Regions from separate parts of the Pseudoalteromonas phenolica genome, predicted to be linked through region 2. Evidence: predicted binding sites of a transcription regulator. Region 2 holds the regulator's gene; the other holds the start of a gene.
What was found. The regulator sigma-54, encoded in region 2, starts transcription at its own class of promoters, with help from an activator protein. The targets are predictions, from matches to a motif close to GTTGGCACGNNNNTNGNNT.
Positions count from the first base shown of each region.

Region 1: the regulator sigma-54 is predicted to act here: its motif matches at 12,838-12,856, upstream of PP2015_RS04610 (flagellar basal body rod protein FlgF).

Region 1 is NZ_CP013187.1:1,030,422-1,046,037, reverse strand. It holds gene fliD (flagellar filament capping protein FliD) at 1-844, opposite strand, end outside; gene PP2015_RS04660 (flagellar protein FlaG) at 864-1,271, opposite strand; gene PP2015_RS04655 (flagellin N-terminal helical domain-containing protein) at 1,348-2,310, opposite strand; gene PP2015_RS04650 (flagellin N-terminal helical domain-containing protein) at 2,457-3,431, opposite strand; gene PP2015_RS04645 (flagellin N-terminal helical domain-containing protein) at 3,801-4,763, opposite strand; gene flgL (flagellar hook-associated protein FlgL) at 5,100-6,332, opposite strand; gene flgK (flagellar hook-associated protein FlgK) at 6,339-8,345, opposite strand; gene flgJ (flagellar assembly peptidoglycan hydrolase FlgJ) at 8,347-9,327, opposite strand; gene PP2015_RS04625 (flagellar basal body P-ring protein FlgI) at 9,431-10,525, opposite strand; gene flgH (flagellar basal body L-ring protein FlgH) at 10,535-11,218, opposite strand; gene flgG (flagellar basal-body rod protein FlgG) at 11,233-12,021, opposite strand; gene PP2015_RS04610 (flagellar basal body rod protein FlgF) at 12,039-12,803, opposite strand; gene flgE (flagellar hook protein FlgE) at 12,926-14,269, opposite strand; gene PP2015_RS04600 (flagellar hook assembly protein FlgD) at 14,312-14,995, opposite strand; gene flgC (flagellar basal body rod protein FlgC) at 15,010-15,444, opposite strand; gene flgB (flagellar basal body rod protein FlgB) at 15,447-15,616, opposite strand, start outside.
Region 2 is NZ_CP013187.1:326,503-342,118, forward strand. It holds gene pmbA (metalloprotease PmbA) at 1-610, shown strand, start outside; gene mgtE (magnesium transporter) at 669-2,027, opposite strand; gene PP2015_RS01525 (HPr family phosphocarrier protein) at 2,146-2,421, opposite strand; gene rapZ (RNase adapter RapZ) at 2,423-3,271, opposite strand; gene ptsN (PTS IIA-like nitrogen regulatory protein PtsN) at 3,289-3,741, opposite strand; gene hpf (ribosome hibernation promoting factor) at 3,744-4,031, opposite strand; gene PP2015_RS01545 (RNA polymerase factor sigma-54) at 4,060-5,580, opposite strand; gene lptB (LPS export ABC transporter ATP-binding protein) at 5,628-6,353, opposite strand; gene lptA (lipopolysaccharide transport periplasmic protein LptA) at 6,356-6,880, opposite strand; gene lptC (LPS export ABC transporter periplasmic protein LptC) at 6,870-7,424, opposite strand; gene kdsC (3-deoxy-manno-octulosonate-8-phosphatase KdsC) at 7,421-7,972, opposite strand; gene PP2015_RS01570 (KpsF/GutQ family sugar-phosphate isomerase) at 7,973-8,944, opposite strand; gene PP2015_RS01575 (calcium/sodium antiporter) at 8,959-9,918, opposite strand; gene PP2015_RS01580 (ATP-binding cassette domain-containing protein) at 10,108-10,914, shown strand; gene mlaE (lipid asymmetry maintenance ABC transporter permease subunit MlaE) at 10,911-11,690, shown strand; gene mlaD (outer membrane lipid asymmetry maintenance protein MlaD) at 11,706-12,251, shown strand; gene PP2015_RS01595 (MlaC/ttg2D family ABC transporter substrate-binding protein) at 12,254-12,928, shown strand; gene PP2015_RS01600 (STAS domain-containing protein) at 12,918-13,214, shown strand; gene ibaG (BolA family iron metabolism protein IbaG) at 13,220-13,477, shown strand; gene murA (UDP-N-acetylglucosamine 1-carboxyvinyltransferase) at 13,488-14,747, shown strand; gene PP2015_RS01615 (trypsin-like peptidase domain-containing protein) at 15,027-15,616, opposite strand, start outside.

The DNA of each region.
Region 1 (15,616 bases), 700 kb from region 2:
CTACGTTAAGCTCGGCCGTATCATACCCATCAGTATCATTACCACTACTCAATGCAAGAGCTTTAATTGTCATATCTTGCACGGCATCTTTGAAAGTATTGGTGTCATTAGTTACCTGTAAACCATCAACAGTAATAATTGCATCTTGAGCAACATCTTCTGCTGCTATTGTCATGCCGCCACTTGTATTAGTATCTGCATCATAAGTCTCTATCGCATCGAGCTCGGCTGTATCACTGGTAATCACTAAGTCATTACCGCTACCCGTAACGTTAGATGTAAGCACCAATTTTGAGCCAACACTTGAATCACCTGTGTTAACAATATTAGCTGTAACACCGAAATTAGAATCAGAAGCATTAATTGCATCACGCAATTCTGATAATGTCATTCCAGCTGTCACAGTAAGATCAAACGAATTATCCGTGCCAGCAGAGAAAGAGAGAGTACCGCCTGAAGCACTTACAACTGCATCCGCATCAGCAAAAGCGCCGTCAGCAGTCACCGCTCTGCTACCCTGCGCCAATTGTTTGACCGCAATATCAAAAGAGCCAGTTGAAATATCTGAAGTTGGAGTCACACTGATGATGTCACCACCATCGGGCTGAGTTATATTCGCGATTCTTTTGCCGAAACTCTCTGGATCCGCAAGTTTCTCTACAGTGTCTTCTAGTTTAGAGATAGCTGATTTAATTTCACCGATTGCTGATAACTCAACTTGTAGAGCCTCTTCTTTAGCTACGAAAGATTGCATCTTTGGTGTGTTCTCTGCTGCGACTGAAGCACTGATAATGCTTTCAAGATCAAGGCCTGAACCTACACCTGCTGACGTTATTAATGGCATATACTACCTCCAACTATTTTTATGCTGTTTTATTAAACAACACACCTGTACTAGATACTTTTTCGGCAAACTCGTCTAAAGCTTTAGCCATTTCACGAAACTCCTCAGATGGAATTTCTCGAATCACTTCATCATTGCTTTTATCAATGACTTTGATTATGGGATTACTATCCGTTTCATTGAATTCAAAGCTTACCCCAGTTGACGAAACGGGAATAAAGTCATTTATTTTCTTTAAGTTTTCTTTTACTTCCTGAATAAACTCAAAGTTACTCTTTTCATTTCCATTATTTAATGAAAGCTTAGAATTTGATTTATCTATTTCCTGACTACTAGTACCAAGTTTTTCAGACTCAGGAAGATTACTTTTTACTCTAGCGACTTCTGCTTCGAGATTTTGTGAGGGAGAAATTTGAATATCGTTCATACATCACCTCAATTTAGTATTCAAAGTATACGCCAAGCTCGGAAAAAATCACAAGCTTGGCGATTTTATCCAACTTTTAACCAAGTAGAGACAAAGCTACTTGAGGACGTTGGTTTGCCTGACTTAAGATCGAGCTACTCGCTTGCTGAAGAATCTGCATTTTAGTCAAGTTAGCTGTTTCCTGAGCAAAATCTGTATCTCTAATTCGAGATTGAGCTGCTGAAAGGTTTTCTGCAACATTTGACTGATTACGTATTGTTGATTGGAAACGGTTTTGTACCGCACCCAATTCAGCACGCTTTTTATCAACAACTGCAATCAAACTATCCATACCTGCCATTACTGCTTGAGCATTTGCCTGTGAAGATACTGAAATACCTGTTGCAGTAAACACACCCGCAAAGTTAGAGCTGTCCGCACTTTCACCTACAGTATCACTAATCGAGCCTACTGTTGCACTTAACTGCTCACCTGTTACACCACTGGCAACGCCTGCAATACCAGATAGTGTAAATCCACCATTTGCAGAAATTGTATTGGCTGTACCACCTACATTCTGTAGACTAAATGCAATTGTTTGGTCAGCATCTGCGCCGACTTGGAAATTAGCATTATAAGATCCATCAAGTAAGTTTTGACCACCAAATGTAGTATCTTCAGCGACTCGATTTACTTCTTCTGAAAGCGAGCGAATCTCTTCTTGCAGCGCTAGTCTATCTTCATCAGTGTTTGAACCATTTGATGCTTGCTGAGCCAGTGTTCTGATACGTTGAAACATTTGTGTTGTTTCATCAAGCGCACCTTCAGCTGTTTGGGCTAGTGAAATACCGTCATTTGCATTTCGAATACCTTGATTAAGACCGTTTATCTGACCAGTTAATCGATTCGATATCTGCATGCCTGCTGCATCATCTTTCGCACTATTAATGCGTACACCAGATGATAAGCGTTTGAACGAAGTATCCAGCGAGTTTGCTGAATTACTTAATTGTCTTTGTGCGTTCAAAGAACTCACATTTGTGTTTACATATAAAGCCATAATAGCCTCCGCTTCATTAACGAACAGGTAAACAGCGGGATACCCCTACCCTGCTGAAAACCTAGTTAGAGTCCTAGATTGATAGTTCTCTAAGTCTCTTATCGTCTACTTAAGCGAAAGCTTTAGCTAAATTTGTAATTTTTTTATTAACCTTGTAATAAACTTAATGCAGCCTGCGGTCTTTGATTGGCTTGACCCAAGATTGTTTGGCTAGCTTGTTGTAATATTTGATTTTTTGTCAGCTTTGCTGTCTCCAAGGCAAAATCAGCATCTTTAATTCGCGATTTTGCAGCTGATAAATTTTCTGCAATGTTAGCTTGATTTCGAATGGTAGATTGGAAACGGTTCTGAACTGCACCCAGTTCTGCTCGTTTTTTATCAACAACAGCAATTAAAGAGTCCATACCAGCCATAACCGCTTGAGCATTTGCCTGTGAAGAAACCGAAATTCCTGAGGCAGTAAAAACGCCAGCAAAGTCGGTATTATCAGCAGAAGCACCAACTGTATCGCTGATTGAACCAACAGTATCACTTAATTGATTTCCTGATACAGCACTTGCAACACTGGCAACCCCTGACATCGTAAAACCGCCACTAGCTGTAAGTGAGTTGTTGCCATTCGTACTCACACCAACGGTTTGCATACTAAATCCGATTGTCTGAACAGCATCAGCACCGACCTGGAAATTAGCAGCATAACTTCCATCTAATAGGTTCTGTCCACCAAAAGTAGTATCTGTCGCAACACGATTTACTTCTGCCGATAGTTGACGAATCTCTTCTTGAATAGCCAATCTATCCTCGTCAGTGTTTGAGCCGTTTGCAGCTTGCTGAGACAAAGTTCGAATACGCTGAAACATAGAGGTAATTTCGTCCATTGCCCCTTCGGCTGTTTGAGCTAACGAAATGCCATCATTTGCATTTCGGTTACCTTGATTAAGACCCAGTATTTGCGACTGAAGACGGTCTGTGATTTGCAGACCTGCTGCATCATCCGCAGCACTATTGATACGCATACCTGAAGAAAGGCGCTTGAACGAAGTGTCTAGCTCAACACCTGATTTTTGCAACTGACGCTGAGCGTTTATTGAACTTACATTGGTATTTACAAATAAAGCCATAGCTAATTCTCTCTCTTAACCTATCAAAACCACTTGATTCTGATGTTGTCTTAGATACAAACTGGCAGCTTTTTTCGTTAGTAACGAAGGGGCAAAAAACTGCCTTTTTTGTCCTGATTAATTGTTCTAACAAGACTGTTGCAAAAGGCAGGCCAAAATTAATGCCAAAAAAAGGAGGGCTTAAATAAAGCCCTCCTCATCAGTTTGAGAGAGTTGTCAATTTATTAGCTAAAACCTGGCATAGTATATGCTAATAATTTTAGTGTTCATTGAACTATGAACATATTGGATTTAAGCTCCTCCGCTTTGTTATCCAATTAGGTGTCTAGGCTAATACCCCATCAGGTCTAGACACCCTTTCCTTTACTACTACCCTAGAAGACTTAATGCAGCCTGTGGACGCTGGTTAGCCTGACTAAGAATTGTTTGCGAAGCCTGTTGTAAAATCTGCATTTTAGTTAGATTCGCAGTTTCTTGAGCAAAGTCAGTATCTTTTATACGAGACTTCGCAGCCGATAGGTTTTCAGCAACATTCGATTGGTTACGAATCGTTGATTGGAAACGGTTTTGTACAGCACCTAATTCAGCACGCTTTTTATCAACAACAGCAATTAAGTTATCCATACCAGCCATTACCGCTTGAGCGTTTGCCTGTGAAGATACTGAAATACCTGTTGCAGTAAACACACCAGCAAAGTCTGCATTGTCAGCTGATGCACCTACAGTGTCACTAATACTTCCTACTGTTGCACTTAATTGCTCACCTGTTACACCACTTGCGATACCTGCGATACCTGAAAGTGTGAAACCACCGTTAGCTGATAAAGAATTAGCTGTGCCACCAACATTTTGCATGCTGAAACCAATTGTTTGGTCAGCGTCAGCACCTACTTGGAAGTTGGCTGAATAAGAACCATCAAGTAAATTTTGACCACCAAATGTAGTGTCAGCTGCTACTCGGTTAACTTCTGAAGATAATGAACGAATTTCTTCTTGAATAGCCAAGCGGTCTTCATCAGTATTTGAACCATTTGCTGCTTGTTGTGATAATGTACGAATACGCTGGAACATTGATGTTACTTCATCCATCGCACCTTCAGCTGTTTGCGCTAATGAAATACCATCATTCGCATTTCGGTTACCTTGATTTAAACCGTTAATTTGTGAAGTTAAACGGTCAGAGATTTGTAGACCAGCAGCATCATCAGCTGCGCTGTTAATTCTGAAACCTGATGATAGACGCTTGAATGAAACATCTAGCGAGTTACCAGAGTTATTTAATTGTCTTTGTGCGTTCAATGAACTTACGTTAGTATTTACATAAAGTGCCATGATAATTCTCCCGATGTAAACTTGTTGTTTACTCTCAAACTATTAACTTTAAGCCTTCGGTTTAAATTGTACTCTCCGGCTTGGTTACTTAAGTTATCGGGCGGCAAAAAAATTCCTTTAGTATTTTTTTTTAAAAAATATTTAACCCTATGTTTTTAATAAGATTTAAATTAAATTAGATACATATTTATACTATGGCTACATAAAGTTATTTTTGTAGTCGATATTACATTTTCTTGTTTTTAATCAAACTCAAACTGTTCTATTTTGCTTTTTTGAAAGCCTAAACGAAAAAAGGCTGCCAAATAAATGGCAGCCTTTTTCTTATGATAGTCATTAACGAATATAATCTAGCAACGATAAATTAGATAATCGGCCGAAAGTTGCTTGGGACGCCTGTAAAGCTGTCTCATGTTTTGTTAACTCGGTGATGGCCTCTGCCATGTCCAACTCAATTAGCTCTGCTTTTGCTAACTTATTGTTTGTATCTAGATCATTATTTGCTTCTGTTATCCTAGTTGCAGTATTTAACCTACCTCCTAGACCAGACTGTGTTTGAGAGACAAGATTTTTTGCACTTTCGATACCTTGCATAGAATCCGCCAGTACTTGCCTGTAATCCTTATCACTTATCGATTCATTTTCTAAAGCGGAAACTAAATCATCAATTGTATTCAACACATTATCTTTTTTGGGCTCTTCTAAATCAAAGTCTATCTGCCCACTCCCCCCAGAGAATTCAAACTCAATTCCTTTAATCAAAACTGGCATAGTGTCATAACTACCAGTCTCCAAAACTGTCGCCCCTTGTTGTAATTGGTATGTATTAGGTGTGCCTGTCGTCAATGTGAGGCTAAATGTATTACTGCCAGCTGGCGCTGTTGGATCTGCATTAAAATTGTCTTTATGAAATTCATCAAAAGTACCTTGCTCAGTTACATATAAACTGGCACTGGTGACACCACCCGAGACAACTCCTGTATTTGATACAACATTTAATCTTTGCTCTACACTTTCAAAGACATCAAAGCCATTATCACTCGATTTGATCTCGACGCCCTCAGCCACTTTTATTTTATGCTGCCCTTGGTCACCATTGTATGCATAACGACCATTAGCACTATCATAAGAGAAAGTTTTTGTATTATCCTGATATCCAGAAAAAATATAGCGACCGTCTTCACTCTTGGCATTCATTAAATCAAGCACTGCGGTTTTTATTGCACTTAATTCTTCAGAGAGTGCCGCTCTATCTGGTTTGGTTAATGCACCATTACCCGCTTGAACAGTCAGCACATGCGCACGTGTTAAGGAGTCCTTAATGTTCTCTAAGACCCCTTCTTGGGTATCTAGCCGACTTTTTAACATCGTCAAATTTTTGGTGTACTGCTCATTAGTCTGAATTTTGTCGCCATATAGTAACGCACGCGCCATAGCAGAGGGGTCATCTGAAGCACTTAACACGCGCTTTTGAGTCGTCACTTGCTCTTGAGCTTTGTTAACCTCTTGCTGATTGTTCAATATAGAACTGAGGTTATTTTTAAAAATCATATTATGAGATAAACGCATAATTTATTACCTCGTTGCACTTAATAAAGTATCGAACACAGTTCGAGCTGTTGTGATTATTTGCGCTGATGCAGAATAAGCTTGTTGAAAACGTAATAAATTTGCAGCTTCTTCATCTAAATTAACGCCCGACATTGACTCAAACCAAGCTTCTGATTGTTCAGCAAGTGCCTCAAAAGCGGCGCCATTGGTTTTCGCTTGGTTTGCAATTACACCGATTTCTGTCACTAGCCCAGCGTATGCTTCATTAAAAGTTTTTAAGTTATCTGCGGTTGCTGTCGTTACTACATTCTGTCGAACGAGCTCTTCGGATGGAAGCATTGATAACTCAAGCCCATTTCGGTTATCGTCAAAGCCGCCTGTATTGAATTCAATGGTAAAAACATCACCAGTTGCCGCTGTACCATCGATGTTAAAATCAAAACCATAACTGTCATAAGGCGCGCCAGCTTGCGCTAAAATATTCTCAGCAGGCGGTGTAATCGTAAATGTAGTTGTACCGTTGCCATCTTGAATTTGGTATTCATTGGCATTACCTGTTTTGGTCAAAGTGATATCACCTTGAGTCAAACTTGGAGGCGAAGCTGTAAAGTTACTGCCAGTGCCTGTGTTAGTTACTGAACCGACTGAGATTGTGGCATTGCTAGTGTTATTTGCTTCAGTTGTTGTTCTTATAGGTGAAGCCAATGCCAAACTTTCAGGCCTTTCTGTAGCAAGTTCCATTGTTGAAGCTGCGCTCGAGTTCAATTTAATTAAGAAGCTATCTCCTGTATTTGCGGTACCAGACACATCCATTTCTAAACCAAAAGACTCGCCACTTGTGATAGTGCTTGAATCAATAACCCCAGCTGTTACATTAGCAGTTGATGGCGTACCTATCACATTACCTTTGCTGTCTACAGCAGCAATTTCGACCGTTGTTGCGCTCGTAAAAGTTACTCTAAAATCAGTTGCTGGGATTTCAGAACCTTTCCCAGCTTCAACTGTCGCATTAACTGAAGCAGTACCCGTGTTATCGGCATAGGCATAGCCGCCTACAGTAGGAATCGAAAAAATGTCACCGCCAATATTACCGTCTAAGTCCATACCCTTTTTGTTTTGTTCATTAAAGGCATCAGCTAATGCTAAGCCTATTTGGCCTAGTTGATTCTGGGCTGGATGTAATATTTCATCTCTAAAGGCCAGAAGGCCACCCATTTTTCCTCGAAGCGAACTAATATTCACATCTAACTCAATGGCCTTACCGTCTGGAGAGTCTAGCTTTAATTCTTTGATATTTGGATCTGGATCGCCATCCATGTCGAAGGTATTAAATGTGCCATTTTCCATCACCAGTGATTGACCAGACCCCAGGAAAACTAACTTTTCACCGTTTGGCCCGTCTAAGGTTTCAATATCCACCAGCTCAGCTAAATCTTTAATTGCTTCATCACGCTCATTAACCACTGAATTTCCACTAGTAATTCCTGATTGCAGCTCAACTGCGACGACTTTGTCATTTAAATCACTGATCTTTTGGATAAGGTTATTGGCTTCATCCGCCATAATACTCAGCTGTTCATTCACAATGTTATTCTGATCAAAAACAATCCCCGAAAGACGGTCCATCTGATCAACTAAGTTTTGAGCATCAGTTAAAAACAGTGAACGTGTCACCGTTGAGGAAGGCAAATTCATTGCTTCTTGCAGGTTATTAAATAATGAGTTAATGCTGTTATTTAAACTATTTGACTCTTCCCCAAACAAGGTATCTACGCGAGAAGACTCTGTTACAAATTGTTCGTAATAGGTTTTATTAGAAATATCACGATTCAATTGCTTTTGAGCAAATTCATTAATTAAACGAACAGTTTCGCCACGGCCAACTTGATTACCCACCATAGTGCTATGTTCGGTTCTTTCACGAATATAGCCCTTAGTATTTAAGTTAGAGATGTTCTTACTGGTCGTTTGAAGTAATTCAGAGTTCGCTCTGATCCCCGCACTACCAATATTCATTAAATTGAAAGACATCTTAGTTAACTCCTTGACGTACTAGCGACGTTAACATTTGTTTAAATTCTCCTCGCTGTAAGACATTTTTTATTTTTTCTGCGTAATTCGGATCTGTGGCATAGCCAGCTTGCTGTAGTTCATCTAAGTACTTTTCAGGCTTATCAGCATTATTCAATGCTTGGCTATAACGCGGATTGCTTTGAAGAAAATTCACATAATCATTAATACTGTCTTTTATTGATTCATAAGCTCTGAAGCTGGCTTGTTTTTGTACAGGCAAGCCTTTCTCAAACTCTAATGTCATTTTTTTGGCATGCTCTCCCTGCCAAGATCTATCCGCTTTGATATTAAATAAGTTAAGGCTGCTACTGCCATCTTGCTTAGCAATAACATGCTTACCCCAGCCTGTTTCGAGCGCTGCTTGCGCAATCATTACCGCTGGGTTCAAACCAATTTTCTGTGCTGCTGTTTTAGCGTGTTCCCACATCTCACTGATAAATGACTCCGGAGAATCAAAGCGAGGTTGTTCATCGGCTTTTACTGCTTTAGCAACCTCCGGCGCTATTTCAGGCTGACGACGAATAAATTCAGGAAGTTGCTCAGGTGTGGGTTTTTGCATAGGTAACTGTGCATCATTACGAAGAACGGATGACGGCTTATAACCTTCAACATTAGGTGAAAGCTGTTTAACAATGAGATCGGCTAATCCAAGACTACCTTTTTTTGATAACTCTAAAGAAAGCTGTTGATCATGCATCTCCTGAAAGAACTTCACACCACTTGAATTAAATGGGCTGTTTTTATCTTCCATTGCTTCATTGGCTTTACGCATACTTTTCATCAGCATTTGCGTAAAAATAGATTCAAACTGCTCAGCTGCTTTTTTTAGTGCTTCATTCGATGCTTGTTGATCGCCACCGCTTTTCAACGCATCTTGTCTAAGTGCATTTAGATCACCTAAATCAAAGAAGTTTTGTTTTTCTAACGGATTGGTATTCATACTCATCAATTACACTAAATTAGTCATACACTAACAAAGCAATAATCGAGCCAAAAAAAAGCCTCGCAATTGCGAGGCTAAGTATCTGATTATAAATAAAACACTAAATGACGACTAATTGACCATTAATAGCACCGGCTTCTTTCAGTGCTTCTAGGATCGCCATTAAATCCCCTGGCGCAGCACCTACTTCATTAATCGCTCTGACCAAATCATCAAGGCTTACACCTGGATTAAAAACAAATGCTCTTGAGTCATCTTGATTAACATCGACGATACTTTGGCGGGTTACAACCGTTTCGCCATTTGCTAAAGGTTGTGGCTGAGATACCATTTGATCTTCAGAAATCGTCACTGTTAAGCCACCATGGGTAATGGCAGCTGGTTGTAATTTAACATTTTTACCAATCACAATCGTGCCTGTACGTGAATTGACGATAATCTTGGCTGAAGTATCTGCCGGTTTGAACTCTAAATTCTCAAGTGTCGATAAATAAGCAACGCGCTGTGAAGGGTCACGAGGCGCAATTACACGAACAGACGCAGCATCCATTGGCTTTGCACTATTAGGTCCGACCAAGTCATTAATGGTGTCAGCCAAACGTTTTGCTGTTGTAAAGTCAGGACGATTAAGGTTAAAAGTAATAAAGTCACCCTGTGTAAAAGGGCTTGCAACCGCTCGCTCAACTGTCGCCCCATTTGGAACTCGGCCAACAGTAGGTGTATTGATAACAACTCTACTTCCGTCTAGCCCTTCAGCGCCTAGACCACCCACAATTAAACTACCTTGTGCAATGGCATACACATTACCGTCGACCCCTTTAAGGAAAGTTTGCAGTAAGGTGCCCCCTCTCAGGCTGCCTGCGCTGCCTATTGACGACACTGTAATGTCAATATTCTGGCCTGGCTTCACAAATGGTGGTAACTCAGCATGCACGGCCACTGCCGCCACATTTTTAATTTTTGGCTTCAAGCTGTCAGGCAAAGTGATACCGAAGCCACTTAACATGGCTTTAAAGCTTTGCTCTGTGAAGCGAGATTGCTCACCTGTACCTGGTAAACCAACTACTAAACCATAGCCCACCAATTGGTTAGAGCGAACACCTTCAACCATGCTGACATCTTTAATTCGCTCAGCTTGCGCTGCTTGGCTTATTACTAATAGTAAAGCCACTGTCATTACTTTAAACATTTTCATCATGGTTCCTTAAAATGGCATCAAGGTACTTAAGAAAAACTTAGCTAACCAACCCGCACTTTGTGCTTCTTGACCATCACCTTTACCTGAGTATTGAATTCGCGCATTGGCAATACGATTCGACTCAACCGTATTATCTGATTTAACATCCGCAGCACGAATAATCCCCTCTATTCGCATAAACTCTTCACCCGTGTTTAAAGTTAGCCACTTTTCACCACGTACGACTAAGTTACCATTCGGTAGCACTCGCATTACATTCACCGAGATATTACCAAATAAACTATTCGATTGGTTTGCTTGGCTGTCGCCTGAGAAAGAGTTACTGGAGTTCATGCCAAACTGGAGGCTTTGACTGCCAATATTTACGTTTGCTCCACCAAGTCCTACTACTGGATCTAATGATGCTGCAGTTGATTTTCCTGTTGTTGTATTAGCGGCTTTTGTTGCAGACGTTGTCTCTCTAAGTACGACTGTCAAAATATCGCCAACACGTAATGCCTTTTTATCACCATATAAATCATTTGATAAATTTGGGTTAAAAAGAGAACCTGTTGCTACAATTTGCTCAGCTTGTTGCTCTGGATAAATAGGCGCATAGTAAGGATCGTCTTTCACGACATTTTTGTTTTGTGTAGACACACACCCAGTTAAAAATAACGAGCCTAAAATGATTAAACCTACAATACGCATAGTAGCCTCCAGAGTTATAATTGTTGGTTAATGTAGCTCAGCATCTCGTCTACTTTTGAGATAACCTTTGAGTTCATTTCATAAACACGTTGAGTTTCAATAAGGTTCACCAACTCTTCGGTTACATTAACGTTTGATGTTTCGAGCGCACCTTGCACAATAGAACCTAATCCATCAACACTCGGGTTACCCTGAACAGGCGCACCACTTACTGCTGTCTCTGTGTACAGGTTTTGCCCGATTGGTTCTAAACCTGACGGATTAATAAAGTCACTAATCACTAACTGACCAATAACGACATTTTCTGCTTGACCTGCAATGGTTACTGACACTTCACCATCTTGCGAAATACTGATAGATTTCGCATCATCTGGTACATTCATTTCTGGTTGTACAGGAAAACCGGCGCCTGAAGTAACAATTCGGCCATTTTCATCTGTAGTAAATTGACCATTACGGGAGTAAGCAACAGTGCCATCTGGCATTTGAATTTCGAAGAAGCCAGGACCTTGAATCATCCAATCCAGTGAATTTTCGGTGCTTTGCATATTACCTTGAGAAAAGTTCTTTTGGTTAGCAACTACTTTTGCACCTGCACCTAACATCAAGCCTGACGGCAGTTCAGTATCTTGTGAAGAACGGCCACCCGGCTGATTGATATTTTGATAAAGCAGATCTTCAAAAATCGCGCGGCTCTTTTTGTAACCAACGGTACTGGCGTTGGCGAGGTTATTCGAGATAACCGAAATATCAGTTTGCTGGGCATCTAGGCCTGTTTTACTGATCCATAATGCTGGGTTCATAACTTATACCTCACTCATCATACTATACGAAGAAGAGTGACATGCTTTTCATCCATCTCTTCTGCTTTTTTCATTAACTTCATTTGCATTTCAAATTGACGTTGATGGTTAATCATGTCTGTCATTTCATGCACAGGGTTGACATTAGACATCTCCAACATGCCACTCATTACTCGAGCTGTAGGGGATATATCGCAGAAACCACAAAAGCCATCTTCTAATGCCTCTTCTTTAGGACGAAATAAGCCATCATTGCCTTTTTGCAGTTTACTATTGTCAGCCTCGATAATTTTAAGCCTATCAACCACTTCTAAAAAATTCGCTGGTGCGCCCTGAGGACGGACTTGGATAGAACCGTCGTCACTGAACACAACCTTATCAACCGGTACAGGTAAAATTATTGGACCACCTTCGCCAATTACTTGACGGCCATGGCTTGTTACTAATGACCCATCCGTTTTGATATTTAAGGTACCAACTTTGGTGTACGCTTCTTCACCAGAAGCATCTAGCACACTGATCCAAGACTTCTGGTCTACCGCTATGTCTAGGTCTCTGCCTGTTTCAACAACAGCCCCCATAGTCATATTGGTGCCTGGGCGCTCTTGCATTGCAAACACTCGTGTTGGTAAACCTTCCCCAAACGCTTGCATTGAACGTGCTTGAGCAAAGTCAGCTTTAAAGCCTGTGGTATTGGCATTGGCTAGGTTATTCGCTTTTAATGCCACACCGCGCAAACTTTGTTTGGCGCCCGACATTGCGATATACAGCATTTTATCCATTACATTGGCCTAAAAATTAATCTTAAACCTAATAAAGCAATAAAAGTGCCAACCTAATTTTGACATTTAAAAAAGAAAAGAAAGGCCGCTGTTGCGGCCTTGATGAAAGAGGGGTTAAGTGATTATCGGATCTGTAGAATGTTCTGTTGTAGTGTCGAGTTAACTTCTAAGGCACGAGAGTTAGCCTGGAAGTTACGTTGAGCACTAATCAAATCTACTAACTCATTTGTAAGGTTAACGTTTGATTGCTCTAAAGCGGATGAGTTAATTGTACCTAATGTACCTGAGCCTGGTTCACCTGCGATTGGTTCACCAGAGGTTAAACTCTTCTTCCAAGCTGTACCACCAACCTGAGACAAACCTTGTGAGTTTGAGAAACGAACCATGGCAACTTGACCAAGGAAAGAGGTATCACCATTTGAATATGATGCAACCACTTTACCATCTGTACCAATATCAATACCTGCTAATCGACCTACTGTTGCACCATCTTGCTCTAACGCTTTAACTTCAAATCGGCTTGCATACTGTGTCGGTAACTTATTTGCGGTGTTACCCTCATCACTCCAGTTCACTGTAATATCATTTGGGAACTGGGCACCATTTGTTAGTCGAAGTGACAGACCTGTGGATCCACTCGATGCAATATTAATATCAGGGAATGTTGTCTCTGGGGCTGTTACATCTGGTAAACCTGCCGCTGTAAATTGCAGTGTGTCGATTGGTGTATGTGCACCTGTAGATGTTTCACCACCATTGATATCAATGGGGATTTCATCCATTGTTGCATACACTTGCCAAGAGTTATTTGCAACAGCAGGGTCTTGTTTTACAAAGAAGAACTGTACAACATGTGGCTCACCTAACGAATCATAAATGGTCGTTGATGTTGATGAGTTATAACTTGTGCTGTCACCTGGATCAAACGTTGTAGTTGATGGTGCGCTTGCTCTCGAGTCTAAGTTCATTGAACTATAAATGTTTGACGTGTGACGAGGCGAACCAGATGCGTCAGGAATTTGAATTGGAGAAGCAGTACTCAGGCTCAGTGATGTTGTATTACCTGTGCCTGGGTCAACGGGAAAGCCTTGTAGGTAATTACCTGCGGCATCTGTTACGAAGTTATCTTTATTAAGCTTAAACGCACCTGCACGCGTATAGGTATAGTCTTGCGAAGCAATGTCTTCACTCATCGCAAAATAACCTTCACCCGTGATTGCTAAATCTAAAGAATTTTGCGTAAATTTAAGCGAGCCTTGGTGGAACTGCTGAGCAACCATGGTCGTTTGAGCACCGTCGCCATTTTTAGTTTTACCAGAGCTAAATACAGACGATGCATATACATCTGCAAATTCTGCACGAGACTCTTTGAAACCCGTCGTGTTAACGTTAGCAATGTTATTTGCTGTGACATCTAAGTCTTTTTGTGCCGCAGCCAATCCTGTTAATGCAATATTGAAACTCATGTTTTCACCTCTTTCACTTAAATTTACTTAAGTACTTAAAATCTATGCTATTTCAGCGACGTCTGACAATTTCACTGCGCCAGCACTTGTGTTTACTATGATGCCATTCGCACCATTTACGTTAACACTGTCAATATTTTTAAATGTCGCCATAGGTAGGCTTGTATATTCGCCATTCAAGCTACCTTCGGCTTTTATTTCGTAATTTCCTGCAGGCATGGTTTCACCATCACCGTTTTTACCATCCCACTCGAACCGGATGGCTCCAGCGGCTTGTGCACCCATGTCTATTTGTCGAACAAGCTGTCCCGAATCGTCATAAATACTGACTGTTAACTTTTCTACGGGACTTTGCGCAATAATCGAGCCTTTCGCTAATTGGTCATCACCAAAGTCTATTGAATCAGACTCTAAAAGGGCTTTTTTGCCGACTAAAGTAGACGCTTGTAATGCAGAATTCGAGGTCATGGACGCTGACAACATGTCAAATTTTTCGTTCAAGCCTGAGATACCCTCAGCCATCGTAAAATTCGTCATCTGCGAAATCATTTGGTCATTATCAGCAGGTTTACTCGGGTCTTGATAAGACAATTGCTGAGTAAGTAACGAAAAGAAATCCTCTTGCGTCAATGCGTCGTTTTTCTTATCGCTCTGCGTTGTTTTATTTTGCTCAGACCAACGTAACGAATCCATATATGAAGATGCGGCATTAATATCGTTACTCATCGGCTATACTCCCACTAGCGCTGACCAAGTAATAAAGTTTTGCTGAGCATTTGCTTGGCTGCATCAGCTACTTGGACATTGGTTTGGTACGAACGTGAAGCAGAGATCATGTTTGCCATTTCTTCTACTACATTCACATTTGGTTTATAGATGTACCCGTCTTTGTCAGCACTAGGGTGATTTGGGTTGTACTCAACCTGTAATGGCTTATCACTCTCTACTATGCCTAACACTTTTACTCCTACCGATGCATTAAGCTGACTAGGATCATGTGCTTCAGACGCTTTAGTCAGTTCCGCTGCAAATACAGGATGTCGCGCTCGATAAACTTTATCTTGGCTAGAACTGATACTGTTGGCGTTTGAAATATTACTCGCAGTGGTATTCAGTCGAATATTCTGAGCACTCATGCCCGAGCCTGCTATATCAAATACATTATATAAGCTCATGATTATGCTCCTTGACTACCAAGGGCTTTTTTTAGCCCTTTAAACTTGCCAGTTAAAAATTGCAAACTTGCCTGATACTCTAATGCGTTTTGTACATACAAGTTTCGTTCCACCTGTATATCTACGGAGTTACCATCACCTGTATCTGCTTGATTTGGATTGCGAAATAACT
Region 2 (15,616 bases):
TAGAGCAGATGTTGCAAATAGTTTATTTGGGCATTTAGTTTCAGCAATAGGCGGTGGTGCGTTATATCGTAAGTCGAGCTTCTTGTTAGATTCTTTGGGTAAGCAAATCTTTAGTGACAAAGTAAACGTGTCTGAACGTCCTCATTTATTAAAAGGGTTAGCGTCTAGCCCTTTTGATAGTGAAGGGGTAAAAACACTGGACCGTGAAATCATTCATGGTGGTGAGTTGCAAACGTATTTGCTCGCAAGTTATGCCGCAAGAAAAATGGGCATGACAGCTACAGGCCATGCTGGCGGTATTCACAATTGGTTAGTGCAACAAACTCATGATGATCTAAAAGCTGTACTTAGTGAAATGGGCACAGGATTATTAGTTACTGAGCTTATGGGGCAGGGCGTGAATACAGTGACGGGAGATTACTCTCGAGGCGCTGCTGGGTTTTGGGTTGAGCAGGGCGAAATCCAATATCCAGTAAGTGAGATCACCATTGCGGGAAATCTAAAAGAAATGTTCATGAATGTGCAGGCCATTGGTGGAGACATTGAGGCCCGAGGTAGTGTGCAAACGGGGTCGATATTAATAGAGTCAATGCAGATCGCAGGTGAATAGGCCTTAATTAAAGTAAAAGCCCGCGATATTGAGCGGGCTTTTTTGTATTTGAAGTAGGTTAAACTAAGAACCAGGTTGCGGTGCCTAAGAAGGCAAAAATACCCACAATGTCTGTCACTGTGGTGAGTACCACACTGCCCGCAAGCGCTGGATCTATGTTCATACGCTTTAAGATGATTGGGATACTGGCTCCGGCAATACCGGCTGCAAGTAAGTTCATGAACATGGCGAACGCGATCACGCCACCGAGTACAAAATCCCACTGCCAAATAGCAACAACACCGGCAATTAAGATAGACCAAAGTACACCGTTTAATGCCCCGATAGCGAGCTCTTTACCAAGTAAGAACTTTTGGTTAGTGTTATTGATATGCCCGAGTGCAATACCACGAATGACGAGCGTTAGGGTTTGGCTACCAGCGACGCCCCCCATACTCGGTACGATGCCATTAAGTACCGCTAAAATAGGGAGTATATCTAGGGTACTTTCGAAAAAGCTTGCGACAAAGGCAGCAAGCAAAGCGGTTAAAAGGTTAATACCAAGCCAAATAGAGCGGCGTTGGCTACTTTTTAAAACCGGTGCGAAGGTATCTTCTTCATCATCTAGACCTGCCATGCTTAACATGCTGTGTTCGGCGTCTTCACGAATAACGTCTACGATGTCATCGATGGTGATACGACCAAGCAGTTGCAGGTTATCATCAACAACCGCAGCTGAAATCCAGTTATGACGCTCGAATAGTTGCGCCACGTCACTTTCATCCATTGAAACGGGAATGGTTTCTTTCTCATCATCCATGAGGTCGGCAACCACTTTATCAGGTGGATTAGTTAATAAAGTTGAAATAGGCAGCGCGCCAATAAATTGATTCTCTTTATCTACAACATATAAGTCATCGGTGCCATCGGGTAACTCGCCTCGCAGACGTAAATAACGTAACACCACGTCGAGCGTCACATCAGGTCTGATGGTGACCGTATCTGTACTCATTAGCGCACCAGCAGAGCGCTCCTGATAAGACAGTGCTTGTGTTGCTCTTGCTCTGTCTTGTGCGTCCATTGCTCCGACAACGTCTTGATAGACGTCTTCAGGTAAGCTTCTTAGAACTTCACCTAAGTCATCGTCATCCATATCCTCAGTTGCGGCTGCAATGAGTTCAGGATCCATTTGGTTGATAATACCAATACGAACGTCTTCGGATAGCTCTTCAAGTACATCACCTTGGATGTCTGGGTCAACTAACTGCCATAATTGCGTACGGACTTTATGTGGGGATGACTCTAGTAGTAATGCGGTATCGCACGGTGGAGTTTCAGCCAGAATACGCCTAACCTGAACAAACTGACCATTGTTTATTGCGTGCGTTACTTGTTGTAATTGTTGCAACGTATAGTCTTGTTCTAAGGCTTCTGGCATAGGCAATCCATTTATTGAGTGGTGTGCACCGAGAATAAAGGTTTAGGCAGTTACTATGAATGCCTAAAAAGAGTACCTTAAGTTTAACGTAATTTTTGCAGAGTTACCAAGTGCTTGGTTATTCATCTTCATGAAATTTTTGTGCTATTAACTCACCAATGGCGGTCAGTGCGGGCTCGGCATCAGGGCCTTCGCAGCAAACTCGGAGTTGCTTGCCATGACTACTTTCAAGCATGAGTAGAGCAAGGACACTGTCACCAGGGGCTTCTTTATCATCTTGATATAGCGTGATTTGCGCATCAAATTGCAGGGCTAACTGCGCAAGTACTGTGGCAGCACGTGCGTGCAAACCACATTTATTCTGAATTAAAAATGTATCTTCTACTTTGACCATATTAGTCTGCGTCTTGCTCACGGTGACGAATTTGCACATTGTTATGCGTTTTGGCAAAGCTTTCACCAATGGTTTGTGCAAGGTAAACAGAGCGGTGTTGGCCGCCTGTACAACCAATTGCAATGGTTAAGTAACTGCGGTTATTGCGCTCTAAGTGAGGTAGCCAAGTCTGCACAAAGGTTTGTATCTGCCAAGTGAACTTCTGCACTATGCTATGGCTTGCTAGATAATCTTTAACTGGTTGATCTAACCCAGTAAGTGGTTTTAGTTCTGGTTCCCAATGCGGGTTTGGCAGAAAACGTGCATCAAATACATAATCGGCTTGTTTAGGGATGCCATGTTTAAAACCAAAAGATAAGAAAGTAATGATGAGCTGCTTATCTTTTTTACCAAGAATTTGTTCTCGAATAGTTTCTGCAAGCTGATGAACACTTAAATCAGTGGTATCAAGCAGAACGTCTGCGCGTGTAATTAATACATCGAGTAATTTCTTTTCTTCTTTAATCGCTAAATCAAGCGGTAAATTATTTAAAGAAAGTGGGTGTAATCGACGCGTTTCTGAAAAGCGTTTAATCAGTGCCTGATCATCACTGTCTAAATAGAAAAGTGTTGGGTTTGCAAAGCCGGGTAAGTATTCAAGAATGTCATTAAATTCTTGTTGCTCTTTTGGCAGGTTTCGCACATCAATACTGACAGCTATTTTGTCGTAGTTATCAGAGACACTTCTGACCAAAGAAGGGAGGAGGTTAACGGGAATGTTATCAACACAATAATATCCTAGGTCTTCCAATACCCTTAAGGCTACTGATTTACCTGACCCTGAGCGACCACTAATGATGATCAGTTCCATGGATTCCTCTCTATTTATTAATCTTGAAGCGCAATAAGTTGATAGAGTGCGTCATCGTCTTGTGCATGACGAAGTTGTTTACAAAACTCTTTATTGTTTAGTTTATCAGCAATTGCAGCTAAGGTCTTTAGATGTTCTGCATTATTACCTTCAGGTACAAGTAGTGCCAACAAAATATCGACAGGTCTATTGTCTATTGCGTCAAAATCAATTCCATTTTGGTTGGTCACTAAGATGGCAAAGATAGAGTCTATTCCTGCAAGTCGGCCATGAGGGATCGCTATACCCTTACCTATGCCCGTACTGCCTAATTTTTCTCGAGTCAGGAAGGCATCAAGGATTTCGTGAGCATTGTGTTCAGGAAGGTGCTGGCTCGCTAATTCACTAATGTACTCTAGCGCACGTTTTTTGCTATTAAAAAGGACCGCAGCTTTACTGCAGTCCTTGTTGATAATCGAGCTAAGTTTCATGGTTAGTGTCGAGTTAATTTCTCTTTATGTTTGATAACTTGGCGATCGAGTTTATCAACGAGTTTATCAATGGCTGCATACATATCTGAATGTTCATCTGAAGCGAAAATTTCAGCTCCATTTAAATGAACAGTGGCTTCGGCTTTTTGTACCAGCTTCTCAACATCTAAGATCACATGAACGTTGTTTATGTGATCAAAATGCCTTTCTAGCTTTGCAAACTTCGTGTTTACATAGTCTCTTAATGAATCTGTAATTTCTACGTGACGACCAGTTAAATTTAGTTGCATAAGCATTTTCCTTCTCTTGGTTTACGTCTTAAATCAGACTTTTACGCTGATTTGACGGTGGAATAGAGAGTGACTCGCGGTATTTTGCAATTGTACGACGTGCCACTTTGATTCCCTGTTCTGCCAATATATCTGCAATCTTGCTGTCGCTCAATGGCTTAGCAGTGTTTTCTGCAGCAATTAGCTTCTTGATCAATGCCCTAATCGCAGTGGATGAGCATTCACCTCCGTTTTCAGTGCTTACGTGACTTGAGAAGAAGTACTTCAACTCAAAAATGCCACGGGGTGTATGCATGTACTTCTGAGTGGTGACACGAGAAATGGTAGACTCGTGCATCTCGACCATCTCAGCAACATCATTTAAAACCATAGGCTTCATTGCCTCTGGTCCATGTTCAAAGAATGCCTGTTGTTGTTGCACAATGCAATTAGTAACTTTCATTAAAGTGTCATTACGACTTTCTAAACTCTTGATGAACCATTTGGCTTCTTGCAAGTGAGAACGTATGAACTGGCTGTCTGAGCTTGATTTAACTGAACGAGACATTGCCGCGTAATGATCGTTAACTCTTATTTTAGGCATGCATTCAGGGTTTAGTTCGACAATCCAACGGCCTTTCACTTTTTTCACTGACACATCAGGAATAACGTACTCAGATTCTTCACGGATAATACTGGCGGCAGGCTTAGGGTTAAGACTATGAATAAGCGTCATCACTTCTTTTAACTCAGGCTCTTTGAGCTTGGTCTTTTTCATGATGGTGCGGTAATCACGGCTAGCGAGTAAATCAATATGTTCGCTTAACACCATTTTTGTTTCAGCAATGAAAGGCGTATCTGCATCAAACTGATTGAGTTGAATACATAAGCATTCTTGTAAAGAGCGAGCCGCAATGCCTACAGGGTCAAATAGTTGAATGCGTTTTAATACAGCCTCAACTTCATCGAGTTCGATTAACTCTTCATCATTGCCTTCATTAATACTTTCGAGAAGCTCTTCAGTGCTGATAGTCAGTAGGCCTGCATCATCAACTGCTTCTACGATGGCAACGGCGATGGCTTTATCTGTAGGGCTAAACGGGGTGAGCTCTAATTGCCACATCAGGTATTCATGCAGTGTTTCAGTGGTTTCACCCTGATAAATGGTTTCGTCTTCAGGCATTGGACCACTGCTGGAGCTTGGAGCAGCGCTCATGTATTCGTCCCAAGTCACATCCATGGCTAGATCGTCACTGACCGTTTCTTTGCTAAGTGCTGCATCACTATCAAGCTCGTAATCGCTGGTCGGCTCCTCACCGTGACCATCATCAGCAGAATTAGAAAGTTGCTCGCCAGAGTCAGTATCTTTGGCTGCTTTGTCTGAATCATTGTCATCAGCACTTGGTTCTAGTTCTGATTCATCAACTTCAAGTAAAGGGTTGCTATCCAGCGCTTCTTGGATCTCTTGTTGCAGATCTAATGTGCTCAATTGCAGTAAGCGAATTGCTTGCTGCAATTGTGGTGTCATGGTTAGTTGCTGCCCCATGCGCAGCTGTAGCGATTGCCTCATGTATTTCTAACAATCCTTTTTGTTATTTGGATAATGTCTTGCATTAACTATAGACGGAATTGTTCACCTAGGTAGACGTCTCTAACGGTTTGATCAGCTAAAACTGATTCAGGTGTACCTGACGCGATTAATTCACCATGTGAAACAATATAAGCTTTCTCACAAACATCAAGAGTTTCTCTTACGTTGTGATCTGTAATGAGTACGCCAATGCCGCGATTTTTTAAATGCTCAACAATTTTCTTTATATCTAACACTGAAATTGGATCAACGCCAGCAAAAGGCTCATCTAAGAGGATAAATTTAGGGTTAGCGGCTAAAGCGCGAGCAATTTCTACTCGTCGACGCTCACCGCCAGATAAAGCCATGCCCTGACTGTCCCTAATATGCTGAATGTTAAACTCATCAAGTAGGTCGTCTAAAGTTTGCTCTCTTTGGATTTTGTTGAGGTCTTTACGTGTTTCTAAAATAGCCATTAAATTTTGATACACGGTCAATTTTCTAAAAATGGAAGATTCCTGAGGAAGATAACCAATACCCATACGTGCTCTACTGTGCATAGGTAGTAAAGTGATATCTTCATCATCTATGGTGACTTTACCTTTGTCACTTGGAACAAGACCGACAATCATATAAAAGCTGGTGGTTTTACCTGCCCCATTAGGACCAAGTAGACCAACAATGCTTCCTGCTTCTACACTCAGGCTCACATTTTTCACCACTTGGCGACCCTTATAGCTTTTAGCTAAGGCCGTAGCTGTTAACACACTCATGATCATTGACCTTGTTCAGGGTTAGATTTTGGAGACTTTTTCTCGGGCACAAGAATCGTGTGCACTCGTTGTTGGTTTTGCTCGTTTCGCTCGGCACTGATCAATTGTTTTTCGATGTCATAAATAATCGCTTCAGCCTTGATAACCTGACCTGCTTGATTTATTTCGGCCTTGCCTTTGATAGTAAGCAGTCTATTTGCAACGTCATATCTTACTTCTTCAGCGCTAGCACTTAACAAAGTACCATCGGCTTGCTTTTCAATAAACCGTGCGGGTTTACCTGTCGCGACTAAAAGCTGTTTGTTTTCACCTAGTTCTTCACGTTGATGAACTTCAAGTCGATCGGCGTAAATTTCACGATTGCCATGAATTATTTCAACATTTTCTTCAAAGATGCCAATGTTTGTCTTTAATTGTGCTTGCTGTTTACCAGCTTTTATTGACACTTGAGACATAGATGCTTCTTCAGCATAGCTGAGGTTAGAAAAGCCGAGTAACAGAAGTGAAAGAAATAGTTTATTGGTCATAATAAATGGTTCGCGTATGGTTAATGAGCTCAATAATTTCAGTATTGAGATCTGCATTGAGGCCTTGTCCCTTAATATTTAAGTGAGGCCCAACAATTTCTACGGGTAGATCTGAGCGCATTGAACGCTGAGTAATATCTACTTGAATATGGTCTGCGCTTATTTGGCTGATCATTGCGCCTTCAGTGAGGTTAAGCGCTTTTACATCACCCTCTAATATCAGCATGTTATTTTCATATAATGTCGCTTCATTGGCAGTAAGCTGCCAATTTTGCGGCCCATTAAACAGGGTAAATGTGGGGGCGGTAAAATGACTGAACCCCAGCTGTTGATAAAGCTCCATTTTATTGGCTTCGACTAAATAATTTCGTAAGCCCGCTTCTGAATATTTGGTTTGTTTCAGATCTGTCGCTATGTAATCTGGTGTGGCGATGCTCTCTTCATCAGTGGCATCTTGTTTTTCAGGTTGATTAAAATAAGGTGACCATATCCAGTACATGGTCAGTGCAAAAATAACCAGTAATATGGCACGGTTCACCGTCATGCGCTTGTTCCTGATGTCCCTAGGGTCTGACCCTGACACAACATAATTAAGTCAGTTAACTCTCTCACAGCACCAAATCCACCTGGTAATAATGTGGTGTAGTGCGAAAGGTTTCGAATAATTGGATGCGCATCGTTAACAGCAACAGCAAAACCAACTTGTTCCATAACGGGTAGGTCAGGACCATCATCACCAATATAAGCAATATCGGCATCTGTTAAGCTTAAGCTTGCTTTCAACTCTTCGTAGGCTTGCACCTTATCTTCTTGTCCTTGGTAAATATGCTTAACGGTTAAACTAGTCATACGCTGCTGAACAATTTGTGAATGACGCCCAGTGATCACGGCAACTTCAACTCCAGCGTTGATGAGGGCTTTTATGCCAAAGCCATCTTTGGTGTTAAATGCTTTAAGCTCTTCACCTTGATTACCAAGATAAATTCGGCCATCAGAGAATACACCGTCAATGTCGCAAATTAGCAGCTTAATCTGCTTTGCTCTCGATACCACATCTTGGCTGATTGGCTGATACAAATCCGCAAACTGCATTTAAATTACTCCTGCCTTTAATAGGTCTTGCATATTCAGAGCACCAATAGGGCGATTAGTTTCGTCAACCACAATTAAACCATTAATGCGTTTGTTTTCCATAATATTCAATGCTTCAGCTGCCAACATATCTGCTTTTGCAGTTGTACATTTAACAGTCATTGCATCATCAATTTTAGCGCTGTGCAAATCTAGCTTTTGTTCAATAATACGGCGTAAATCACCATCGGTAAAAAGACCCGCTAAGATACCTTGCTCATCAACGATCGCTGTCATGCCTAGACCTTTACTCGAGATTTCAAATAATGCATCTTTAATGAGCTTACCTGTTTTTATAATAGGCAGTTGTTCACCTCTATGCATAATGTCTTCGAGGGTAAGCAGTAAACGTCTTCCTAGAGAACCTCCAGGGTGAGAAAGTGCAAAGTCATCTGCGGTAAACCCGCGAGCTTCAAGCAATGCTACTGCGAGTGCATCGCCCATGACGAGTGTTGCAGTGGTGCTTGCGGTAGGAGCCAAACCAAGTGGACAGGCTTCTTTTGAAACCGCAATACATAAATGGATATCTGACAGGTTAGCCATTGAGGAGGTTGGATTACCTGTCATTGAGATAGTTTTTGCGCCAATACGTTTAATAACAGGAATAATATTGACCACTTCACTGGTCTCTCCTGAGTTTGAGATCAATAAGACCACATCGTCTTTGGTGATCATACCTAAATCACCATGACTTGCTTCACCTGGGTGCACAAAAAAAGCGGGAGTACCTGTGCTGGCGAGTGTAGCTGCAATTTTATTACCTATATGCCCTGATTTACCCATACCAATGACAATAGTACGACCCTGACAGTCAAAAATAGTTTGGCAAGCATCTATAAAGCTATCGTCAATGTATTGTGCAATTTCATCAATGGCTTGCTTTTCAATATTGATGACATTTAAAGCGGTTTTGGTGAATTGTTCAGCAGTCATGTGCACTCCAACAACTAAATAATGTAATACATGTATCCGATGAACGCCGCAAGTAGAAGGCCACCTTCAATGCGGTTGATACGTCGAGTGCCTTTGAGGCTTAAACTCATCGCGATCAATATAAATGTCGCGCCAAGCATAATATAAATATCGCGATGTGCGATATTGGCATCTATATTTGCTGGGTTTAAAATCCCCGCAATAGAAAGGACCGCGAGAATATTAAAGATATTTGAGCCAATGATGTTACCCATTGCTAGGTCATCTTCATTTTTAAGTACACCAGCAATACAGGCTGCCAGTTCAGGTAAACTGGTACCTATGGCAATAATCGTTAAACCGATTAATAAGTCGCTCATGCCAAAATACTTTGCAATGTCTACGGCTGCGTCGATAAGATAGCTTGAGCTTATAGGCAGTAATACCATACCGACTACTAACCACAAAATGGCTTTACTGGTTGGCACATCATTCGGCACTTCATCACAGGCTTCAGACACTAAAGGGTCATCACCTTGGCCACCAGAACGTTTAGTTAAAATAAGTAGGGTCGCGAGAAAGGCGATGAAGGCGGCAAATAATACAAAGCCTTCAGTGCGGCTAAAATGGTTATCACTGACGATAAACCAAGCACCCAGAGAAACGACTACAAGTAATGGCATCTCACGTTTCAAGATTCCTGAACCTACAGAGAGAGGACGCAACAGCGCGGTAATGCCTAATACCAGTAATATATTGGCGATGTTCGAACCAATGGCATTTCCAACCGCTGTATCCGTTTTATCTGCAAGGGCAGCCTGTGCTGCAACCATCATTTCTGGGGCTGATGAGCCCATTGCCACTATCGTTAAACCTACGATTAAAGTAGGTACGCCAAAATTTCTCGCTAATGCAGCCGCGCCAAAGACAAAGCGGTCTGCACTCCAAACTAACGCGGCAAAACCAAGTATCAAAATGATGAAAGATAAAACCATAAAAAGAATATGCCAACAACGAAAACAAAATTGGGCAAATAGTATCAAAAGCATAAAAAAAAGTATAAACAAAACGCTAGGTAAAAGCTTTATTCAAGGTACTTACAAAATTTTACGAATTCCCTTTTCACACTAAAACTAAAAAAAAGTATGATATGCAGATTGGTGAACCAGAATGTGGAGCGCGACTTGTCGCAATCAATTATCGAAATCAAGGATGTAACTTTCTCTCGAGGTGATAGGACCATCTATAAGAACATGAGTTTCTCGGTACCAAAGGGGAAGATAACCGCAATTATGGGCCCGAGTGGTATTGGTAAAACCACCATGCTGCGCCTTATTGGCGGTCAGTTAAAGCCTGATAGTGGCGATATTACTTTTGAAGGGCAAAGCGTACCGGGCATGACTCGAGCAGAATTGTATGAAGCCCGTACAAAAATGAGCATGCTTTTCCAAAGCGGTGCGTTATTCACAGATATGTCGGTGTTTGACAATATAGCTTTCCCTCTCAGGGAACATACACAACTTAGCGAAGAACTAATTCGACTTGTTGTTCTTATGAAGCTTCAGGCCGTCGGCCTTCGTGGTGCGAGAGATTTAATGCCATCAGAACTATCAGGTGGTATGGCAAGACGAGCAGCTCTAGCTCGCTCAATTGCTCTAGACCCTGAGCTTATAATGTATGACGAGCCATTCGCAGGACAAGATCCCATTTCAATGGGGGTATTAGTACGTCTAATTAAGTCGCTTAATCAAGTATTAGGTTTGTCTTCATTGATTGTGACACATGATGTCACAGAAGTACTGAGTATTGCTGATCATGTTGTGATTATTGCTGAACAAGGTGTAATAGGTACAGGTACGCCAGAGCAAATGTTGCAACATAGTTCGCCACTGGTTCAGCAATTCTTAAAAGGTCTATCTGATGGACCGGTGCCTTTTCATTTTAAAGCTGCGCCTTATGAAGATGAACTTTTACTAGGAGCTCAGCAATAATGGATTTTTTACAAGTCATTGGTCACAAAACTCTCAGTCGTTTTGCCTCGTTAGGGCGTGCAACACGCATGCTATTGGGGGCACTACTTAGCATGCCTAATTTTAAAAAAGGCACTCCGCTATTAATCAAGCAATTATATATGGTTGGGCACCAGTCATTATTGATCATCATGGTGTCGGGCTTATTCATCGGTATGGTACTGGCTTTACAAGGTTATACCGTTCTAGTGGGTTATGGTGCTGAAGACAGCTTAGGCCCGCTGGTTGCCTTGAGCCTGCTTCGAGAACTTGGCCCAGTTGTTACTGCATTACTATTTGCAGGTCGAGCGGGCAGTGCTTTAACGGCCGAAATAGGTTTGATGAAAGCAACCGAGCAGTTATCAAGTTTAGAAATGATGGCAATTGACCCACTCAAAAGGGTGGTAGCGCCTCGTTTTTGGGCTGGTTTTATCAGTATGCCGCTGTTGGCACTTATTTTCTCAGCAGTTGCAATTATAGGTGCGCACTTAGTGGGCGTTGATTGGTTAGGTGTCGACTCTGGCAGCTTCTGGTCAATTATGCAGTCTCAGGTGTCGTTCCAACAAGATATTTTAAATGGCATGATTAAGAGCTTCGTTTTTGCACTGATCGTGACATGGATTGCGCTTTACAAAGGTTACGACTGTGTTCCTACATCAGAGGGGATCAGTAAAGCGACCACAGAAACAGTTGTTCATTCGTCGCTGGCCGTTTTAGGTTTCGACTTTTTATTAACAGCGGTGATGTTTTCAAGTTAAGGGTTTTGAGAAATTATGAATACACGGAAAATAGAAATTTTAGTTGGCTTATTTGTCGCACTTGGCGTTGCAGCGTTTGCTATTTTAGCGCTTAAAGTCGCCAACTCAGGGATCAGTGGTAGTGGAGATACTTATACACTGAGCGCTAAATTTGAAAATATTGGCTCTTTAAAAACACGTGCGCCAATTAAAGTGGGTGGTGTTGTGATTGGTCGCGTTGAGAGTATCTACATTCATCCGCAAGAATTCTTACCAGTTGTGAATATGAGCATCGATGCGAGCTACGAGTGTCAGTTTTCTGATACGACTTCGGTCTCTATTTTAACATCAGGTATTTTAGGTGAGCAGTATCTTGGCATTTCACCTGTTATTGCAGCAGAGTCAGCAAAGCAAAGCTGTATGGGGAATGAAGTGACTAGTAATGCAGGTTCTGAGCTAGATGACCTTTTTGGTGTCGAGAGTGTTGCGCTTAAAAATGGCGACATGCTGACAGACACAAAATCAGCATTAGTACTTGAAGAATTGATTGGTCAATTTCTGTTTAACCAAGGTGGGGAATAATCATGTTTAAAAAGTTTCTTATGGTCGTAGCTGGTGTAGTCATGTCTGCACAGGCGCTTGCTTCATCACCAGTAGATTTGAGCGACCCGTACAAAATGGTTGAGCAGGTTGCCGATAATACCTTTAAACGTGTGGCGAATGATCAGCAGATTATTGCCACTGATAAAGAGCATTTACGTGTCATCGTCGAACAAGAATTGATGCCATATGTTGATTATAAATATGCTGCTTATCGCGTGCTTGGTAGTTACATTCAAAAAGTACGTACTATGACCGATCCCGCAGAGAAAAAGCAGGCTGTTGAGAACATTAAAACTTTCATTGATGTGTTTCAGCGCTACTTAGTTGCGACCTATGCAGGCGTTTTTACACAGTATAAAAATCAAAAGGTGGAGTTTGGCGAAGCTCGTAGTTTTGAAGGTGATGATGTTGCGGTGGTAAAAACTCGCATTGTTGAATCGGGTAAGCCAGATATTAAAATTGACTTTAAAGTGCGCAAAGGCAAAGACAATGAATGGCGTGCATATGACATGATGGCTGAGGGTATTTCATTACTTGATGCAAAACAAACTGAACTGCACGGTGTTCTTCGTCAGCAAGGCATTGAACATGTCATCGAACTTTTGGATAAGAAGAGCCGCTTACCAGTTCAATTTAGAGGTGACGATGGCAACTAATCTGCAGTTTTCACCACAACAAGAAGGTGTGGTTGCCATTAAGGGAGAATTAACCCGAAATAGCTTAATTGATGAACGCCTTCTTAACCAACAGCTACAAAGTACGCAGTCAGTCCTATATTTTGACCTTTCTGAGGTGTCTAGGGTTGACACGGCGGGCTTAGCTTGGTTAATTCACTCTTTAGGTCTTTTGCAACGCCAAGGTAAGCGCCTTGAGCTGAAAAATATACCTGAACAACTGCATAAGCTAATGGAGTTGGGTCAGGTATCTAACTTATTTGAGTGAATCTAATGGAAACAAACCAAGTCGAAGCGGTATTACAAGAAGCATTGTCACTAGAAGAAGTCATAGTTAAAGCCAATGGTAGTCACTATGAGGTGATTGCAGTTGGTGAATGTTTTGACGGGGCGAGTCGAGTTAAGAAGCAGCAGCTAGTATACGGTCCTTTGATGGATGTGATCAAAGATGGCACCATTCACGCTTTAAGTATTAAAGCCTTCACGCCTACAGAGTGGCAAAGAGAACGTAAATTTATCCTTCCTCAATAACGGAGCCACAATGGATCAATTTGTAATCCAAGGTGGCACCACCCTAGCTGGTGAAGTCACAATTTCGGGCGCAAAAAATGCCGCCCTTCCTATCCTTTTTGCTGCGTTACTAGGTAATGGCAAGAGCATATTTTCAAATGTCCCTCAGTTGCGTGATATAGGCACAACTGAAGCGTTACTAAAGACACTTGGTGCAGAGGTAAAATGGCACGGAGATAAGCTTGAAGTAGACGGTAGCACGGTTGATAAGGTGCTAGCACCTTACGAGCTTGTAAAGCAAATGCGTGCATCGGTGTTAGCTTTGGGACCTTTATTAGCCCGCTTTGGCCAAGCTCAGGTTTCATTACCAGGTGGTTGCGCCATTGGTGCCCGCCCGGTTGATTTACACATTCGCGGCCTCGAAAAAATGGGTGCAACCATCGTAGTTGAAAATGGCTATATCAATGCGACGTCTTCGGGTCGGTTGCAGGGCGCTGACATCTATATGGAAACCGTGAGTGTGGGCGCGACTGAAAACTTACTGATGGCAGCAACGCTTGCTGATGGTAAAACCGTTTTAGAAAATGCTGCACGTGAACCAGAAATTGTTAATCTTGCAGAGTGCCTAGTCGCTATGGGGGCAAAAATTTCAGGTGCGGGTACACACCGCATCGAAGTTGAAGGTGTTGAGCAACTATCTGGGTGTGAACATAAAATCTTACCTGACCGAATTGAAACGGGTACTTTTTTGGTAGCAGCGGCGATGGCAAAAGGTGAGGTGTTATGTCATAACACTGACCACCAAAGCTTAGAGCCTGTGCTTGAAAAGTTGAGAGATGCCAATGCGCTAGTTGAGGTTCAACAAGACAGTATCTACATCGATATGCGTCAGCGTGAATTAAAAGCAGTCAACATTAAAACCATGCCTCACCCTGGCTTTCCTACAGATATGCAGGCGCAGTTTACCGCGATGAATGTGGTGGCAAATGGCAGTGCAACAATCACAGAAACGATCTTTGAAAATCGCTTTATGCATGTGCCAGAACTACAGCGTATGGGTGCAAATATTCGTCTAGAAGGTAATACGGCCATTTGTGGTGATACTGAAAAGTTATCAGGAGCACAGGTGATGGCAACTGATTTACGCGCCTCTGCCAGCTTAATTTTGACAGGGATTGTAGCGCAAGGTGAGACGGTAGTTGATCGTATCTATCATGTAGATAGAGGGTATCAGCGTATCGAAGATAAGCTCAGCAAATTAGGTGCGAATATTAAACGTCGTCACAACTAATTACTGCTTATTTGTTCTGAACTTAGAAAGCGACTTTTTAACAGGTCGCTTTTTTGTGCGCGCTTAGACCGTTTGTTTTATACCTATCCCATTCATTAAGCGTTCTATTTTGTGGCAAGGAAAACTAGTCGATAACGAGGCGGAAGTTTGCTATTTAGTTGTTCTAAATAAGCAGTTTTCAAAGAAGTTAGCGCCCGTAATAGTCCCTCAAAATAATAGTTTTTTTTGGATTGGTATTATTATCCAACTTGATAATAGCCAAGGTACTCTGAATTTAGATTAGTTCGTGTTAATTTCCAGCTCAGCGACAGTCAGAGTAATAGTGCGATGCTCACCATTTCTCAGCACCTCAAACTCAAGAGCTGTCCCGGGTTTAGTATTGCCAATAAATTGCAGAGTTTTTTGTGGATTAGAAATCGACTGGCCTGCAACTTTCACTATGATGTCTCTATCTTGCATACCTGCTTGCCAAGCTGGGCCCAGTGGGTCTAGTTCGCTTATCAGTAAGCCTACTATAGGAGTATATAAATCAGTTACTTCATTGCCTGAACTATCAACAGCTGTGCCTTTAAAACCCAAATAACCACGCACAACTCGGCCATCCACAATCAGCCTTTGCATGACCTGCTTAGCTAATTGATAAGGCACAGCGAAAGAGATCCCTTGTATATCTATGTTTAGACGAGTTCTAAATTGTGCAGAAGTAATACCAACGAGAGTACCATTTGAGTTAATTAAGGCCCCGCCAGAGTTACCGACATTCACTGCAGCATCCATCTGTAGCAAATTGTTATATTGGCTTTCTGTTAATGTTTGTTTTCCTGTGGCACTGATCACACCTTGTGTGATGGTTTGACCTAAATTAAGCG